3 regions of the Pseudomonas sp. CBS genome follow, and region 1 is predicted to be linked to each of the others. Evidence: predicted binding sites of a transcription regulator. Region 1 holds the regulator's gene; each other region holds the start of a gene.
The links. Region 1 encodes FliA, which starts transcription of late flagellar genes. Its sites were predicted from a motif close to CTAAAGTTTNNNNNNNNNNNGCCGNTAA; they were not measured.
Positions count from the first base shown of each region.

Region 2: the regulator FliA is predicted to act here: its motif matches at 2,425-2,452, upstream of NVB75_RS19070 (methyl-accepting chemotaxis protein).
Region 3: the regulator FliA is predicted to act here: its motif matches at 1,638-1,665, upstream of motA (flagellar motor stator protein MotA).

Region 1 is NZ_CP102929.1:2,472,852-2,478,704, forward strand. Features, by position in the region: gene NVB75_RS10960 (chemotaxis protein CheA) at 1-1,964, opposite strand, end outside; gene NVB75_RS10965 (protein phosphatase CheZ) at 1,976-2,764, opposite strand; gene NVB75_RS10970 (chemotaxis response regulator CheY) at 2,783-3,157, opposite strand; gene fliA (RNA polymerase sigma factor FliA) at 3,328-4,068, opposite strand; gene fleN (flagellar synthesis regulator FleN) at 4,065-4,898, opposite strand; gene flhF (flagellar biosynthesis protein FlhF) at 5,004-5,853, opposite strand, start outside.
Region 2 is NZ_CP102929.1:4,138,222-4,144,074, reverse strand. Features, by position in the region: gene NVB75_RS19080 (NorM family multidrug efflux MATE transporter) at 1-1,301, opposite strand, end outside; gene NVB75_RS19075 (LysR substrate-binding domain-containing protein) at 1,454-2,374, shown strand; gene NVB75_RS19070 (methyl-accepting chemotaxis protein) at 2,553-4,529, shown strand; gene NVB75_RS19065 (ABC transporter six-transmembrane domain-containing protein) at 4,647-5,570, opposite strand; gene NVB75_RS19060 (TetR/AcrR family transcriptional regulator) at 5,685-5,853, shown strand, end outside.
Region 3 is NZ_CP102929.1:4,955,225-4,961,077, reverse strand. Features, by position in the region: gene motB (flagellar motor protein MotB) at 1-715, opposite strand, end outside; gene motA (flagellar motor stator protein MotA) at 719-1,570, opposite strand; gene NVB75_RS22655 (HDOD domain-containing protein) at 1,737-3,272, shown strand; gene NVB75_RS22650 (rhodanese-like domain-containing protein) at 3,331-4,146, shown strand; gene asd (archaetidylserine decarboxylase) at 4,163-5,023, shown strand; gene serB (phosphoserine phosphatase SerB) at 5,144-5,853, opposite strand, start outside.

The DNA of each region.
Region 1 (5,853 bases):
AACAGTGGCAGCGCCTTGTCGCGCACGATCACCACTTCCTGGCCGTCCACCACGTTGGTGCGCGACAGGTCGAGGTGGAAGATTTCGTTGACGTTGACCAGCGGGAAGGCAAACGCCTGGTTGCCCAGCATCACCATCAGGGTCGGCATGATCGCCAGGGTCAACGGCACCTTGATGACGATCTTCGAGCCCTGGCCCTTGGTCGAGTAGATGTTGATCGAGCCGTTGAGCTGGCTGATCTTGGTCTTCACCACGTCCATGCCCACGCCACGGCCCGACACGTCGGAAATCTCGGTCTTGGTGGAGAAGCCCGGGGCGAAGATCAGGTTGTAGCACTCGGTGTCGGTGAGACGGTCGGCGGCGTCCTTGTCCATCACGCCGCGCTTGACCGCGATGCCCCGCAGGATATTCGGGTCCATACCTTTGCCGTCATCGGTAATCGACAGCAGGATATGGTCGCCTTCCTGTTCGGCCGCCAGGATCACTTTGCCCAGGCGGTTCTTGCCCGAGGCTTCACGTTCTTCCGGGGACTCGATGCCGTGGTCGACTGCGTTGCGCACCAAGTGGACCAGCGGGTCGGCCAGGGCCTCGACAAGGTTTTTGTCGAGGTCGGTTTCTTCACCCACCAGTTCCAGGTTGATCTCTTTCTTGAGCTGGCGTGCCAGGTCGCGAACCAGACGCGGGAAGCGGCCGAAGACTTTCTTGATCGGCTGCATCCGGGTCTTCATGACGGCGGTTTGCAGGTCGGCGGTGACCACGTCGAGGTTCGACACGGCCTTTTGCATGGCCTCATCGCCGCTGTTCAGGCCCAGGCGCACCAGGCGGTTACGCACCAGCACCAGTTCGCCGACCATGTTCATGATGTCGTCCAGGCGCGCGGTATCAACCCGCACGGTGGTTTCGGCTTCACTGGCCGGTTGCTTATCCGGGGCCGGGGCAGCAGCGGCACGCGCGGGTGCCGGGGCAGGTTTTGCAGCCACTGGTGCAGCGGCCTTGGCGGCCACCGGGGCTGGCGTTGCCACCGCAGCGGCAGCTGTAGCAGCCGGTGCAGCAGCGCCGACCACTTCGGTGAACTTGCCCTTGCCGTGCAGTTCATCCAGCAGGGCTTCGAATTCGTGATCGGAGATCAGTCCATCGGCGGCCGGTGCAGCGGCAGCAGTAGCAGCAGCGGGTGCTGCAGGAGCGGCGGCGGTTGCGGCGGTCGCGGCGACTTCCGGCAGTGCATCGGCAGCAAACGAGCCTTTGCCATGCAACTGGTCCAGCAGCGCTTCAAATTCGTCGTCGGTGATTTCGTTGCTGGCAGGCGCCGCGGCTTCCGTAGGCGCTGGCGCTGCGGCCACCGCGTCCGGGGCAAACTGGCCCTTGCCGTGCAACTGGTCGAGCAACGACTCGAACTCGGCGTCGGTAATGTCTTCAGTGGTCGGCACCATGGCCGGCGTACTGGCCGCCGGAGCTTCGGCTTCGGCCTTGACGGCGTTCAGCGAGTCCAGCAGTTGTTCAAATTCGCTGTCGGTCACGTCGCCCGCGGGCTCGGCGACAGGCTCAGCCACCGCTTCGACCACCGGCGCATTGGCCGCAGGTTCCGCCAGGCGCGCCAGGGCGGCCAGCAGTTCCGGAGTGGCGGCCGTGATCGGTGCACGTTCGCGCACTTCACTGAACATGCCGTTGACCGCGTCCAGCGCTTCCAGGATCACGTCCATCAGTTCCGAGTCGACGTGTCGCTCACCCTTGCGCAGGATGTCGAACACGTTCTCGGCGATGTGACAGCACTCCACCAGCTCGTGGAGCTGGAGGAAGCCGGCGCCCCCTTTTACAGTGTGAAAACCGCGAAAAATTGCATTGAGCAGGTTCGCATCATCCGGTCGGCTTTCCAGCTCGACCAGTTGTTCCGACAGTTGCTCTAAAATTTCGCCGGCCTCTACAAGGAAATCCTGAAGGATTTCTTCATCGGCGCCGAAGCTCATGGGTGTGCTCCTTAGAAGCCTAAACTGGACAGCAAATCGTCTACGTCGTCTTGCCCGGATACAACGTCTTCACGTTTATCGGCATGAATCTGCGGACCTTCACCCTTGGCGAGGTGTTTTTGTGGATCTTTTTCAGAAAGGATCGCTTCGCGGTCATGTTCGATGCCGGCAAACCGGTCAACTTGACCCGCCATCAACACCAGTTTGAGCAGGTTGCTCTCCACTTCGGTGACCAGTTGGGTCACGCGTTTGATCACCTGACCGGTGAGATCCTGGTAGTCCTGGGCCAGCAGAATGTCATTCAGGTTGCTGGAAACCGTGCGGTTTTCCTGCTCACTGCGGGACAAAAAGCCTTCAACCCGACGCGCCAGCTCACGAAACTCTTCAGCGCCCACTTCCCGACGCATGAACCGGCCCCAGTCAGTGCTCAGGGCCTTGGCTTCACTGGCCATACCGTTGACCAGAGGCGTGGCGTTTTCCACCAGGTCCATGGTGCGGTTGGCCGCCGCCTCAGTCAGCCTGACCACATAGGACAGGCGTTCGGTGGCATCCGTGATCTGCGAGATTTCTTCGGCCTGGGGCATGTGCGGGTCAATCTGAAAATTGACAATCGCACTGTGCAACTCACGCGTGAGCTTGCCCACTTCCTGGTACAGGCCGCGGTCACGGGTCTGGTTGAGCTCATGGATCAACTGCACCGCGTCACCGAAATGGCCTTTTTCAAGGCTTTCGACAAGTTGGTGAGCATGTTTTTTCAGGGTCGACTCAAAGTCGGCCTGCGATGATTCTTTATGCTCCATAGCTCCCCCGTGGCAGCATCAATGACCGATGCGTTCGAAGATCTTTTCGATCTTCTCTTTCAAGGCCAGTGCAGTGAATGGCTTGACCACGTAGCCGTTAACCCCGGCTTGGGCGGCTTCGATGATCTGTTCACGCTTGGCTTCAGCGGTCACCATCAGCACAGGCAGGCTGCGCAGTTTTTCATCAGCGCGCACGTGGCGCAGCAGATCGATACCGGTCATGCCCGGCATGTTCCAGTCTGTTACCAGAAAGTCGATGCTCCCGCTGTTGAGGATCGGAATCGCCGTAATGCCGTCATCCGCCTCGACCGTGTTAGTGAACCCAAGGTCACGCAACAGGTTTTTTATGATCCGCCGCATCGTTGAGAAGTCATCAACGATGAGGATTTTCATGTTCTTGTCCAATTCGACCTCCAAGCAGTCTTAAACGCGCCCAGCACCTGGGCGCGCCATATCAATCAACAGGCGTTACACAAAAAGGACTACCGGGGGCGCACCACGGGCCAAGCCCGTCCGGGCGCAGAGCCTGGACGGTATCGTTCGCAGTGTCCCCACACTGCCTGTCAGCGCGCTCGCCACTCTCCCAAACGCCCCCGCAAGCGGGCCGCGCACTGGCTGTGTAACTGGCTGACTCGCGATTCGCTGACCCCCAGGACCTCACCGATTTCCTTGAGGTTCAGCTCTTCGTCGTAGTACAGCGCCAACACCAGTCGCTCACGCTCCGGCAAATTGGCAATCGCGTCCGCCAGCGCACGCTGGAAGCGTTCATCTTCCAGATCGCGTGACGGTTCGAGATGAGCACTCGCGCCGTCCTCGTGCAGCCCTTCATGTTCGCCGTCCTGCAAAAGGTCGTCGAAACTGAACAGGCGGCTGCCCAAGGTATCGTTCAAAATCCCGTAATAATCGTCGAGACTCAATTGGAGTTCGGCCGCAACTTCGTGATCTTTAGCGTCGCGACCGGTTTTTGCTTCAATTGAGCGAATTGCGTCACTCACCATCCGCGTATTGCGGTGTACCGAACGCGGCGCCCAATCACCTTTACGCACTTCATCGAGCATGGCTCCACGGATACGAATCCCCGCGTAGGTCTCGAAACTCGCGCCCTTGCTCGCGTCGTATTTGGTCGACACTTCGAGCAAGCCGATCATCCCGGCCTGGATCAAGTCTTCGACCTGGACACTGGCGGGCAAGCGCGCCAGCAAGTGATAGGCAATGCGCTTGACCAGGGGCGCATAGCGCTCGATCAATTCGACCTGACTGTCACGTGCCGACTTCTTGTAAAGGTTGTAGCCGCTGGCTGTCATAGCACCGGTCCTGCGCTCGTCTGATGCACCAATCGCTCGACGAAAAACTCCAGATGCCCCCGAGGGTTGGCGGGCAACGGCCAGGTATCGACCTTCTGGGCAATAGCCTTGAACGCCAATGCGCACTTCGAACGAGGGAACGCTTCATAGACCGCACGCTGCTTTTGCACGGCCTTGCGTACGCACTCGTCGTAGGGAACTGCACCAACGTATTGTAAGGCGACATCGAGGAAGCGATCTGTGACCTTGGTCAACTTGGCGAACAGATTGCGCCCTTCCTGCGGGCTTTGGGCCATGTTGGCCAGCACGCGGAAGCGGTTCATGCCGTAGTCGCGGTTGAGCAGCTTGATCAGGGCGTAGGCGTCGGTGATCGAGGTTGGTTCATCGCACACCACCAGCAATACTTCCTGGGCTGCGCGCACGAAGCTGACCACGGATTCGCCGATCCCGGCGGCGGTGTCGATCACCAGCACGTCGAGGTTGTCGCCGATGTCGCTGAACGCCTGAATCAGGCCGGCATGCTGCGCCGGGCTCAGGTGCACCATGCTCTGGGTGCCGGAAGCGGCCGGCACGATGCGAATCCCGCCAGGGCCTTGCAACAGTACGTCGCGCAGCTCACAGCGGCCTTCGATCACATCGGCCAGGGTATGTTTGGGCGTCAGTCCCAGCAGAACGTCAACGTTCGCCAGACCCAGGTCAGCATCCAGCAGCATGACGCGACGGCCAAGCTCTGCCAGAGCCAGGGACAAATTCACTGACACGTTAGTTTTCCCGACGCCACCTTTGCCGCCGGTCACCGCGATCACCTGTACGGGATGCATGCTGCCCATTTTATTTCTTTACCTTGTCTTGCTTAGACGCAGGCTACATAAGTTGGCCGCGTGAACTGCTGGCAGGCCATCGATGTAGATACTTTGCAATGTGTTCATATTGCCTCAGCCGACACGCTTGTTCGGGCTGTGGTAGAGGTCAGCAAACATGTCAGCCATCGCTTCCTCACTCGGTTCTTCCTGCATTTGCACGCTGACAGCCCGGCTGACCAACTGATGACGGCGCGGCAGATGTAAATCATCCGGGATCCGCGGCCCGTCGGTCAGGTAAGCAACCGGTAATTCATGACTGATGGCCAGGCTCAATACTTCGCCCAGGCTCGCCGTCTCATCCAGTTTAGTCAGGATGCAGCCCGCCAGCCCACAGCGCTTGTAGCTGTGATAGGCGGCGGTCAATACCTGCTTCTGGCTGGTAGTGGCCAGTACCAAATAGTTTCGGGATTTGATCCCGCGCCCGGCCAGGCTTTCCAGCTGCATGCGCAGGGCCGGGTCGCTGGCTTGCAGGCCGGCGGTGTCGATCAGCACTACGCGCTTGCGCAGCAGCGGGTCGAGGGCGTTGGCCAGGGACTGGCCCGGGTCGACGTGGGTCACCGGCACATTGAGGATGCGGCCCAGGGTCTTGAGTTGCTCCTGGGCGCCAATGCGGTAGCTGTCCATGCTCACCAGCGCGATGTTCTGTGCGCCGTACTTGAGCACGTAACGTGCGGCCAGCTTGGCCAGGGTGGTGGTCTTGCCCATGCCGGCAGGGCCGACCATGGCAATCACGCCGCCTTCTTCCAGGGGTTCGATTTCCGGGGTGACGATCATCCGCGCCAGGTGGGCCAGAAGCATGCGCCAGGCCTGGCGAGGTTCTTCAATTTGCGTGGTCAGTTGCAGCAGGTCGCGGGACAACGGGCCGGACAGGCCGATGCGTTGCAGGCGACGCCACAGGTTGGCCTGTTGCGGCTGGCTGCCC
Region 2 (5,853 bases), 1.7 Mb from region 1:
CACGCCAGGCCCAGAGCCAGGCCCCACCACACGCCAGTCGGCCCCCAGCCGAGATTGAACGCCATCAACCACGCAGCCGGTGCGCCGATCAGCCAGTAGCAACCCAGCCCGACCAGAAACGTGGTCTTGGCATCCTTGAGCCCGCGAATGCAGCCCATGGCAATGGTCTGCACGCCGTCGAACAGCTCAAACCAAGCGGCCACGGCCAGCAGGCTCACGGCGAGGTTGATCACGTCGCGAAACGCCGGGTCATGCTGGTCGAGGAACAAGCTGATCAACTGATGCGAGAACAACCACAGCACCGCTGCAAAGCCCAGCATCACCAGCGCGCCAAAGCCGATGCCCACCCGGCCGGCCAGCCGTGCTTCCAGCAGGTTCCCGGCCCCGTAATGCTGGCCGATGCGCATGGTAATTGCGTAGGACATGCCCGCCGGAACCATGAACGCCACCGACACAATCTGCAGGGCAATCTGGTGCGCAGCCAATTGCGTACTGCCCATGGTGCCCATGCACAGCGCGGCGAACGCAAACAGCCCGACTTCCACCGCGTAGGTGCCACCAATCGGCAGGCCCAGGCGCCACAGTTCCCGCAGGTAATGCAGGTTGGGCCGCAACAGGCCCTTGCGCAGCGGATAGGCGTCGTAGGCGCGGTTGTATTTGATGTACCAGATCAACGCCAAAGCCATGCAGTTGGCGACGATGGCCGTGACCAGGCCAATGCCCACCAGCCCGAGTTTCGGCAGGCCGAACATGCCTTCGATCAACGCGTGGTTGAGCAGGTAGTTGATCACCGTGCCGCCCAGGCTGATGACCATCACCGGCGTGGCCTTGCCGATGGCGCTGGTGAAGCCGCGCAGGGCCATGAACGTCAGGTAGCCGGGCAGGGCGAACGGCAGGATGGTCAGGAACTGGCCGGCGGACGCGACGTTGGTTTCGGTCTGGCCGAACATCAGCAACACCGGCTTGAGGTTCCACAGCAGCAAGCCGGCCACCAGTGCCATCAACCAGGCCAGCCACAGCCCGGCCTGGGTCAGGCGGGTGGCGCCTTCAATGTCGCCCGCGCCCTGGCGGATCGCGACCAGCGTGCCCACGGCGGCGATCACGCCGATGCAGAAAATCGACACGAACGAATAGCTCGCCGCACCCAGGCCGCCGCCGGCCAGGGCCTCGGGGCTCAGGCGGGCCATCATCAGGGTGTCGGTCAGCACCATCAGCATGTGGGCCAACTGTGAGGCAATCAGCGGCCCTGACAGCCGCAGAATGGCCCAGAGTTCGGTACGTGCCGGATGCTGCATGATCATCACGCTCAAAAAGTCAGGGAAGGGTGGAAGGGTTGATTCTCGGTGCTCACAGCGCATTGCACAAAGGGATAAATCCGATGGCACGCATGATTAAAACTCATGCCTGAATGATTCTGGTAGGGTTTCGAGATTGCGCCGTCGGAGCTTTCGCCATGTCTCGTCGTCTTCCTCCTCTTTACGCCTTACGCGCGTTTGAAGCCGCGTCCCGCTACAACTCGTTCACCCGGGCGGCGGAAGAGTTGTCGATCACCCAAAGCGCGGTGAGCCGGCACATTCGTACCCTGGAAGAGCATTTCGCCTGCCGCCTGTTCCAGCGCAGCGGCCGCACGTTGCAGCTCACCGAGGCGGCGCGCCTGTTGCTGCCAGGCGTGCGCGAAGGCTTCGCGGCCCTGGAGCGCGCCTGTCATACGTTGAACGCAGAGGACGACATCCTGCGCATGAAGGCGCCGTCCACCCTGACCATGCGTTGGCTGCTGGCGCGGCTCAGTCGCTTCCGGCATTTGCAGCCGGGCAATGAAGTGCAACTGACCAGCGCCTGGATGAACGTCGATGAAGTGGACTTCAACCAGGAACCGTTCGATTGCGCGGTATTGCTGAGTAACGGCCATTTCCCGCCGGACTGGGAAGCCTGCTACCTGTTTCCTGAACTGCTGATTCCAGTGGGCGCGCCGAATCTGTTGAGCGACGGGCCCTGGGACGTCATGCGGCTGGCCTCTGCCGAATTGCTGCACCCGACGCCGGACCGGCGTGACTGGCGCTACTGGCTGGAGCGCATGGGGCTGTCATCCCAGGTATCGCTCAAGGGCGGGCAGGTGTTCGACACCTTGGAGCTGGGCATGATTGCCGCCGCTCGGGGGTATGGCGTGTCCATGGGCGACTTGCTGATGGTGGCTGAAGACGTGGCCCAGGGCCGCTTGAGCTTGCCATGGCCCACCGCCGTGGCCAGTGGGGAAAATTACTATCTGGTGTGGCCGAAAACCCGGCCTGGTGGTGAGCGTTTGCGCCGGCTGGCGGACTTTCTCCAGAGCGAGGTCCAGGCGATGGAATTGCCCGAGGTAGAGCGACTGGATTGAGCGGATTGCGCATCGGCGAGCAATCGTTTGCGTGATACCCCTGTGATTCGCTCAAGTATTGAGCCTGCCCGCCGAAGTAGGGTTGTTGGAACTGCCGTTCTACAACGTTTCCCCTATTAGAATTTTGCCGAGCAGCGCTATGAGATCAGGATGATCCTGGCCTCGGCCAGGAGCCTTCATGTCTCAACCTCGCGCCCGGATCGCCTCTCAACTGGGGCTCGCCCTCGCCGTGATACTGGCTGTCGTCATCAGCGGCAGTACGGTGTTCGCCTTGCGTTCGCTGGACTCCGCCAACCTCGACACCCGCGAGGAGCATCTGGCCAGCGAGGCTCGCTTGCTGGCTGACCAACTCAATACCTTCCACAGCACCTTGCGCGAAAGTACCCAGCGTTTGAGCGGGCTGTTTGAAAAGCGCTTCAGCGCTGGCTTGAGTGTGCGGCCGGAGCAGCCGGTGACTGTGGCGGGCGTGCAGACGCCGGGCCTGTACCTGGGCGAGGAAGTGCTCAACAACAATTTCGCTGAAGTTGATGAGTTCAAGCAGATGTCCGGCGGCGTGGCGACCGTATTCGTACGCAGCGGCGAGGACTTTATCCGCGTCAGCACATCCCTGACCAAGCAGGACGGCAGCCGCGCCATTGGCACGGCGCTGGATCATCAGCACCCGGCCTATCAACGCTTGCTCGGCGGGCAGGGCTATGTCGGCCGCGCGGTGTTGTTTGATCGCTCCTACATGACCCAGTACAGCCCGGTGCGTGATGCCAGCGGCAAAGTGATTGCGGTGCTGTTTGTCGGGTTCGACTACACCGACGCGCAGAACGCCCAGTTCGACAACCTCAAGCGCTTCCGCATCGGCCAGACCGGTTCCCTGGCGCTGCTGGATGAACAGAAGCATTGGCTGGTACCGCCCGCTGGCGTGCAGGCGCTGGATCAGTCGATTCCGGTCATGCTCGACCTGGCCGCCAAACCTGGAAAAGGCCGTTTCTGGAGCGATAAGAACGAAGATTTCTACAGCGTCGCGGTGCCGTTTGAAGGCGGCCCGTGGTCGGTGGTGGCGAGCATGCCGAAAGCCGAAATTCGCGCGGTGACCTGGTCGGTGGGGATTCGCCTGGCGATCGGCAGTTTGCTCGCGATGCTGCTGGCGGTGGGCGCGGCGGTCTGGCTGTTGCGCAGCAAGTTGCAACCGTTGGGCGACCTGGTACGTCAGGCAGAAGCCCTGGGCGCCGGTGATTTGAGCGCGCGCTTGAACGTTTCCAGCCATGACGAAATCGGCCAGTTGGCCCGCAGTTTCAACCAGATGGGCGAAGCGCTGTCGACCATGGTGTCGCACATTCGCAAGGCGGCTGAAGACGTAAACAGCCGCGCCCAGGCGCTGTCGGGGTTGTCCGGCGGTGCGTACGAAGGCATGGAGCAACAGTCCGGCGAGATCACCAGCATGGCCGGCGCGGTAGAAGAGTTCAGCGCCACCTCGCTGAACATCGCCGACAACATGGGCAACACCGAGCGCCTGGCCCAGGACAACGCCCAGCAAACCAGGATCGGCCGCACCTCGATGCAGAAAGCGTCGTCGTCCCTGGAACACATCGCCACCGCGCTCAATAGCACGGCCACTGTGATCAACACCTTGGGCCAGCGCTCCCAGGAAATCGGCGGGATCGTCGGGGTGATCACCGCCATTGCCGAACAGACCAACCTGTTGGCGCTCAACGCCGCCATCGAAGCCGCGCGGGCCGGTGAGCAAGGGCGTGGGTTTGCGGTGGTGGCGGATGAAGTGCGCAACCTCGCGTCGCGTACTCGTCAGGCCACGGATGAAATTTCCGGGATGATTCAGAGCATCCAGCAGGAAACCGGCAACGCCATCAGCACCATGGAACAAGGCAACGTGCTGATGCAGGAAGGCCTGGCGCGCAATGCCGACGTGGCCTCGGCCCTGGCGCGGATCGACGAGCAAAGCCGCTCGGCGGGCCAGCAGTTTGCGGCGATTACCACCGCTACCCAAGAGCAGAGCAGCACCGCGACCTTGCTGAGCAGCAACTTGCAGAGCATTGCCCTGGCCAACAGCGAGCAGCGTGAAGTGGTGTCGAACCTGGCGATCACCGCCAAGGAACTGGAGACCCTGGCGGCGGGCTTGCGGCATGAGGTTGACCGGTTTCGTTGATTGACTGTTCGGGCCTCATCTCGGGCAAGCCCGCTCCCACTGTTGACCGTGTTCAATTGAAGAAACCGGTTCAATGTGGGAGCCGGGCTTGCCCGCGATGACGGAGGATTCGACGCCTCAAACGTCGGATCGGTCGCCCAGCCCCGGGTCCACACGCTTGCCAATGTCCTTGAGTCGCGCCAGTTGGTCGACCATCCCTGGCGCTTCATCCAGGCTGCTGACAAAGGTCCACAGGTAAGTCATCACCGCATACACGTGGCCCGCCTTGACCGCCGGCGACAGCGCCAACTGGCTGATGGCGACCACAAACAGCAGTGCCGCCAGCGTACCGATAAACAGGAACGCGGCAGCCTCGCGGTCCGACAGCCAGATCCGCAGGCGTGACAACACCTGGTAGTGCCGCCGCAAGGTCAGCGCGCCGACCTTTTCCACCAGGCCGATTTCCTTTTCCAGGCGGTCATTCAAGCGCTCATGCAGCTCCTGATTGCGCCGGGCGAAACGTGGCAACAAGGTCGTGCACAGCACCAGCGCCGTCAGGCACGCCAGGCCGATCCACGGCTCGATCACCAGCAGCATCACTGCCGCACCGACGATCGACACCAGCGCCGTCGCGATGATTGGCACGTGTTTTTCGAAAAAATCCACAAAGTCCCGTGCCAACACCACCCGCGCCGCTGCCCGTGAGGTGCTGTGGTTTTGCAGGCGCTGGTTGAGAATCACCGGCACCGCCAGGTCCGCGTAGATACGGGTGAAGGTGCGTGTATCCAGCGCCCTTCGCGCCGCCCCGACCACCCAGAACGCCAGTACCACGGCGGCGTAGAACAGCGCGCTGCCGGCGTCGCCGCGGATAATTGAGTCCACCGCGAACCCGGCAAACAGCGGGTAGGCCAGCAGCAACGCGTTTTCCAGGGCCACCAGCGACAAGGTGCAGAACAGCTTGCCGGGATAGGCCCTGGCGATCGCCTTGAGGGTTTGGCTGGCGGATTGTTGTCCGATCTTTTTGCTTTCTTCGATCAGAATTTGCGGTGTTACGGATGACATGGGGTGCACCAAGGGTGAGATAAACGCTAGTATTGAGCGACTGCTCAAGTATCCTTGAGCGATCGCTCAAAAAGCAAGCGCCGTCGATCTGCCGGTGCCTGAAGGAAAAGCCTCATGTCGCGTATCGACCGTAAAGACCAGATCATCGCCGCCGCCCTGGAGCTGTTTCGCAGCAAAGGCTTCGCCGATGTTTCCACCCGCGACTTGGCGGAGCACGCCGGGCTGTCCCGCAGCCACGTCTATCACTACTTCAGCGACTGGAAAGAACTGCGCCGCGAAGCGT
Region 3 (5,853 bases), 2.5 Mb from region 1:
GCGGGTCCGGATAGCTGCCAGCGACCAGTGCACGACGGGCGGCATTGGCCCGGTTGGCCGAGAGCTCCCAGTTGCCGAAGTCGCCCTGCCCTGCATACGGCTTGGCGTCGGTGTGGCCACTGATGCTGATCTTGTTCGGCACCGCCTTGATGGTGTCGGCCATGGCCAGCAGGATGTCTTCAAAGTACGGCTTCAACCGCGCGCTGCCAGAGTCGAACATCGGCCGGTTGGCGGCGTCCGTGATCTGGATGCGCAAGCCATCGGGCGTGATCTCGAAGGAAATCTGGTCCTTGAACTTCAGCAGTTGCGGGTTTTCCTCAACCTTGGTCTGCAGCTCTTGCAGCAGCAATTCCAGGCGCTCCTGCTCGACCTGTTCGGCCATGCTCTCAACGGTATCGCGCTCGATCGGAATTTTTTCCTGGGGCGAATCGGTCTTGACCTCAGGATTGATGGTGCGCTCTGGCGCCAGTTGCGGCGAACCACCGAGGTCGATCACAAAAGGCGTGCCGCTCTCGGAGAAACCGATGGGGTCCTTGAAGTACCCGGCGATGGCGATCTTCTGTTCCGGCGTAGCGGTGGACATCAGCCACAGCACCAGGAAGAACGCCATCATCGCCGTCGCAAAGTCGGCGAAGGCGATTTTCCAGGCGCCGCCATGGTGCCCCGCAGCGAAGCGCTTGACGCGCTTGATGATGATCGGCTGGTTGTTTTCCATGGCTTAGCGACCGCGAACCGCTTGTTCCAGCTCAGCGAAGCTTGGACGGTGCTTCGGATACAGCACCTTGCGCCCGAACTCCACCGCCAGCGATGGCGGCATGCCGGAAGCCGATGCCACCAGGCACGCCTTGATGGCTTCGTACAGATTTACTTCTTCCTTGGCATCGTGGGCCAGGGACGTGGCCAGCGGGCCGAAGAAACCGTAGGCCGCGAGAATACCGAAGAAGGTACCTACCAGCGCCGCACCTACGTGCATGCCGATGGCAGCCTGATCGCCTTCGCCGAGGGAGGCCATGGTCACTACGATCCCGAGAACCGCCGCAACAATACCGAAACCGGGCATGCCGTCAGCGATACCGGTCACGGCGTGGGACGGGTGCTCCAGCTCTTCCTTGAGGCTGAACAGCTCCATGTCGAACAAGCCTTCCAGCTCATGGGGCGCCATGTTGCCAGACGACATGATGCGCAGGTAATCACAGATGTAGGCAGTCATGCGCTCGTCTTTGAGCACCGCCGGGTACTTGGCGAAAATCGGGCTCGCCGAAGCGTCCTCGATATCACCTTCAATGGCCATCATGCCTTCGCGGCGGCTCTTGTTGAGGATCTCGTAGATCAGCCCCAGCACTTCCAGGTAGAAGGTGTGGGAGAAGCGCGAGCTGAACATGCCCAGCGACTTCTTGATCACGTGCATGGTCATGTAGCCAGGGTTGGCTTGCAGGAATGCACCGAACGCCGCACCGCCGATAATCAGCACTTCGAAGGGCTGGATCAGCGCCGCAATCTTGCCGTGGGAAAGGACGTATCCGCCGAGCACGCTCGCGATGACGACGATGATGCCGATAATTTTAGCCATAGGGGATGAGTACTTGCGCCGTCGGGTTCAGGGTCATATTCGCCAGAGTTGAAAACTCTTGTTCTACTTATCGGCAAATCTGCGCCAGACTATAGCTCGTTATGGCGAAAAACCAGTTCGGCCCGTCCCGGGCGTGTTGACCGCAAGTGATGATCGCGCCCCAATCATGGCAAATGAAACGACAGTCCCAACTCAAAAACCCACGACACTGGCCGCTTGGATAAAGCGTCTGGACGATGTGCTCTTGCCTGTTCCACAGGCAAGCCACGACCGTGTCTGCAAGGCCATCGCCGATAACCGCAGTTCGTTGCGCGATATTGCGGATCTGATGCAGAACAGCCCGGCACTGGTGCTCAGCGTGATGCGCGAGGCGAATAACCAGGCCCACGGCAGCCTCGCGGAACCGGCAGAAAACCTCGAAGTGGCGATCAATCGCCTCGGCCTCAAACGCACCGAGGAACTGCTGTCGCGTTTGCCTTCAGTGCCACTGAATGAAATCCCCGTGGCCCTGCGCCAGTTGCAGATGATCAGCCAGCACGCCTCGCAACAAGCCAGCGGGCTCTTCGCCAGCCGCCTGGCGCGATTGTGGCAGGACATCCACTGGGGCAGCCTGCTGTTTCTTTCGCCGCTGTGGCCGATGGCGATTGCCTACCCCAAGCTGCTGGAAGCATGGGAACTGCGAGTGATCCATAAGGGTGAATCGGCCCGCATAGTCGAACAGGAACTGTTCGGTGTGCGCCTGCTGGACCTGTGCCTGGGATTGACCGAGGCCTGGCGCCTGCCGATCTGGGTGTCCCAGGGTTATACGTTACTGCTGAAGGAAAAGCGTTTGCTGGCCAAGGCGCTGCGCATCGCCCGCGCAGACGACCCCTTGCGTCAACAGCAGTTGCTGGATGCCGACCCAAACCTGCGCCGCTGGCTGAATCAGCCGGCGAATACCGTGCTGTTGGCCAACGGCCTGGCGCTGGCGGCGCAGGAGTCGTGGACCTGCCCGCACACCCAACGCTGGCAATACCTGACCGCGCTTTACCTGCAACAACCGCTGGCCGAGGTGCAACAACAGTCTCACCAACACGCAGCGATCAGTGCCCGCAACACCCTCATGCGCGACCTGTGGCACCCGGCGTTGTCGTTGCTCTGGCCCTGGGATGTACAGCGCGTTCACCACGGGTTGCTGCCGGCACCACCGCCCACCGCCGAATCCCTGGCAATCTGGCGCAAGCGCTGCACCGAATTGCTGGTAGAGCCGAACCGCTTTGCCAACGCCATGCACCTGACCACCTGCGCCAAGGAAGCCCTGGTGGCCTGCGGCATGCAACGGGTGATGCTGCTGATGGCGGACAAAACCCTGAGCACCTTGCGCGTGCATCAAGTCGACGGCCTGCCCAAAGACGCCGACCACATGAGCCTCGACGCGACACAAAGCACCCTGCTGCAACGCCTGCTGGCCAAGTCCGCTCAGGTGCGCCTCAACCCCGACAACCATGCTCAGTTCTCGGCACTCCTGCCTGCGCAACTGCGCCGCCTGTTCAAGGGCGAGCATCTGCTGCTGCGCTCTCTGAGTTGTAATGGCCGGGTGGTGATGCTGATGGTGGCCGACCAGGGCGGCGGGCCGTTCTCGGAAACCACCGTGCAAGCCTTCGGCAAAACCGCCCAATGCATCGAAAAGGCCCTGCACAGCTTTACCAACCGCAGCGCCTGAAGCTTGCGCTACAATCGCCCTCCTTTAGCGCCCAACTTTTATGCCCAGGAGACCTCACATGCCTGACTTCTCTGGCTTGCCGCTGGTTATCGAGGCCAGTGACCTGCTCGGTCGCCTTGATGCCGAACACCTGATCCTGGTGGACCTCACCAGCGCCGCGCGTTACGCCGAAGGGCATATCCCCGGCGCACGCTTTGTCGACCCCAAGCGCACCCAACTGGGCCAGCCACCAGCGCCGGGCCTGCTGCCGGGCAAGGCTGATCTGGAAAAGCTGTTCGGCGAACTGGGCCACACTCCGGATGCCACTTACGTGGTGTACGACGACGAAGGCGGCGGCTGGGCCGGGCGATTCATCTGGATGCTCGACGTCATCGGCCACAAGAAATACCACTACCTCGACGGCGGCCTGCTGGCGTGGCTGGAAGAAAAACACCCAGTGTCCACCGAGGTACCGGCCAGCGCCGGCGGCCCGGTCAGCCTGACGTTGCATGAAGAACCCACCGCCACCCGCGAGTACCTGCAAAGCCGCCTCGGCGCTGCCGACCTGGGCATCTGGGATGCCCGCGGCCCGCTGGAATACTCCGGGGAGAAAGTCCTCGCGGCCAAGGGTGGACATATCCCGGGCGCGGTGAACTTCGAATGGACCGCCGGCATGGACAAGGCGCGCCAACTGCGCATCCGCCGCGACATGCCGCAGATCCTCGAAGACCTCGGGCTGACCCGCGACAAAGAAATCATCACCCACTGCCAGACTCACCACCGTTCTGGCTTCACCTACCTGGTGGCCAAGGCGCTCGGTTATCCGCGAGTCAAAGGTTATGCCGGTTCCTGGGGCGAATGGGGCAACCACCCCGACACCCCCGTTGAGATTTAAGGTTTAAGGACAGTTAATGAAAAAGCAGTTGTTCATCCTCAGCCAGTACTTGCTGCCCCACCACCTGCTGTCGCGTCTGGCCGGTTGCATTGCCGAATGCCGCGTACGCTGGTTCAAGAATGCGTTCACCACCTGGTTCGCCAAGCGCTATCAAGTGGACATGTCCCAGGCCCTGGTTGAAGACGTGACCGCTTACGAGCACTTCAACGCCTTCTTCACCCGCGCCCTGAAAGACGGTGCACGGCCGCTGGATCAAACTCCAGGCGCGGTGCTGAGCCCGGCCGACGGCGCTGTCAGCCAGTTGGGCCCGATTGAACATGGCCGGGTGTTCCAGGCCAAGGGCCACAGCTTCAGCGTGCTGGAATTGCTCGGTGGCGATTCGGCGGTGGCTGCGCCATTCATGGGCGGTGATTTCGCCACGGTCTACCTGTCGCCGAAGGACTACCACCGGGTGCACATGCCACTGGCCGGCACCCTGCGGGAAATGGTCTACATCCCTGGCCGCATCTTCTCGGTAAACCAGACCACCGCCGAAAACGTGCCGGAGTTGTTTGCACGTAACGAGCGTGTTGCCTGCATTTTCGACACCGAACGTGGCCCGATGGCCGTGGTACTGGTGGGTGCAATGATCGTGGCGTCGATTGAAACCGTATGGGCCGGCCTGGTTACACCGCCGAAGCGCGAACTGAAAACCTTCCGCTACGACGAAGCTGCCCGCGGGCCGATCCATCTGGAAAAAGGCGCGGAACTGGGACGCTTCAAGCTGGGTTCGACGGCGATCGTGCTGTTTGGGCCGGACCAGGTGACATGGTCGGCAGAAATGCGCGCGGGGACGCCGGTGCAGATGGGCCAGGGCATGGGTTTACCGAAAGCCTGACCTAGCGATCATTCCCACGCTCTGCGTGGGAATGCATCCCGGGACGCTCCGCGTCTCAACCTCAAAATCGGACGCGGAGCGTCCAGGGCGGCGTTCCCACGCAGAGCGTGGGAACGATCTTCAGAGCTGACCGTCGCGGTCGCGGAAGCCCAACAGGTACAACACCCCATCCAGCCCCAAAGTCGAAATCGCCTGCTTGGCCGATTGCTTGACCAGCGGCTTGGCACGAAACGCCACACCCAACCCGGCAATCGCCAGCATCGGCAAGTCATTCGCCCCGTCGCCGACCGCAATGGTCTGCTCCAGACGCAACCCTTCCTTGTGTGCCAATTCCCGCAGCAGGTCAGCCTTACGCTGCGCGTCGACAATCGGCTCTACCGCCACGCCCGTCACCTTGCCGTCCACCACTTCCAGCTCGTTGGCGAACACGTAGTCGATACCCAGCTTGGCTTGCAGTTGCTTGGCGAAGTAGGTGAAGCCGCCAGAAAGGATCGCGGTCTTGTAGCCCAGGCGCTTGAGTTCGGCGAACAGGGTTTCGGCGCCTTCGGTCAGGCGCAGGGAGGCACCGATGGAGTCCAGCACGCTCACATCCAGGCCCTTGAGCAGCGCCAGGCGCTCCTTGAAGCTGGCACGGAAATCCAGCTCACCGGCCATGGCGCGCTCGGTGATTTCCGAGACTTGCTCGCCCACACCCGCAGCCTTGGCCAATTCGTCGATGACTTCGGCTTCGATCAGCGTCGAATCCATGTCGAACACCGCCAGGCGGCGATTGCGGCGGAACAGCGAGTCTTCCTGGAAGGCGATATCGACGTTCAGCTCCTGGGCAACGC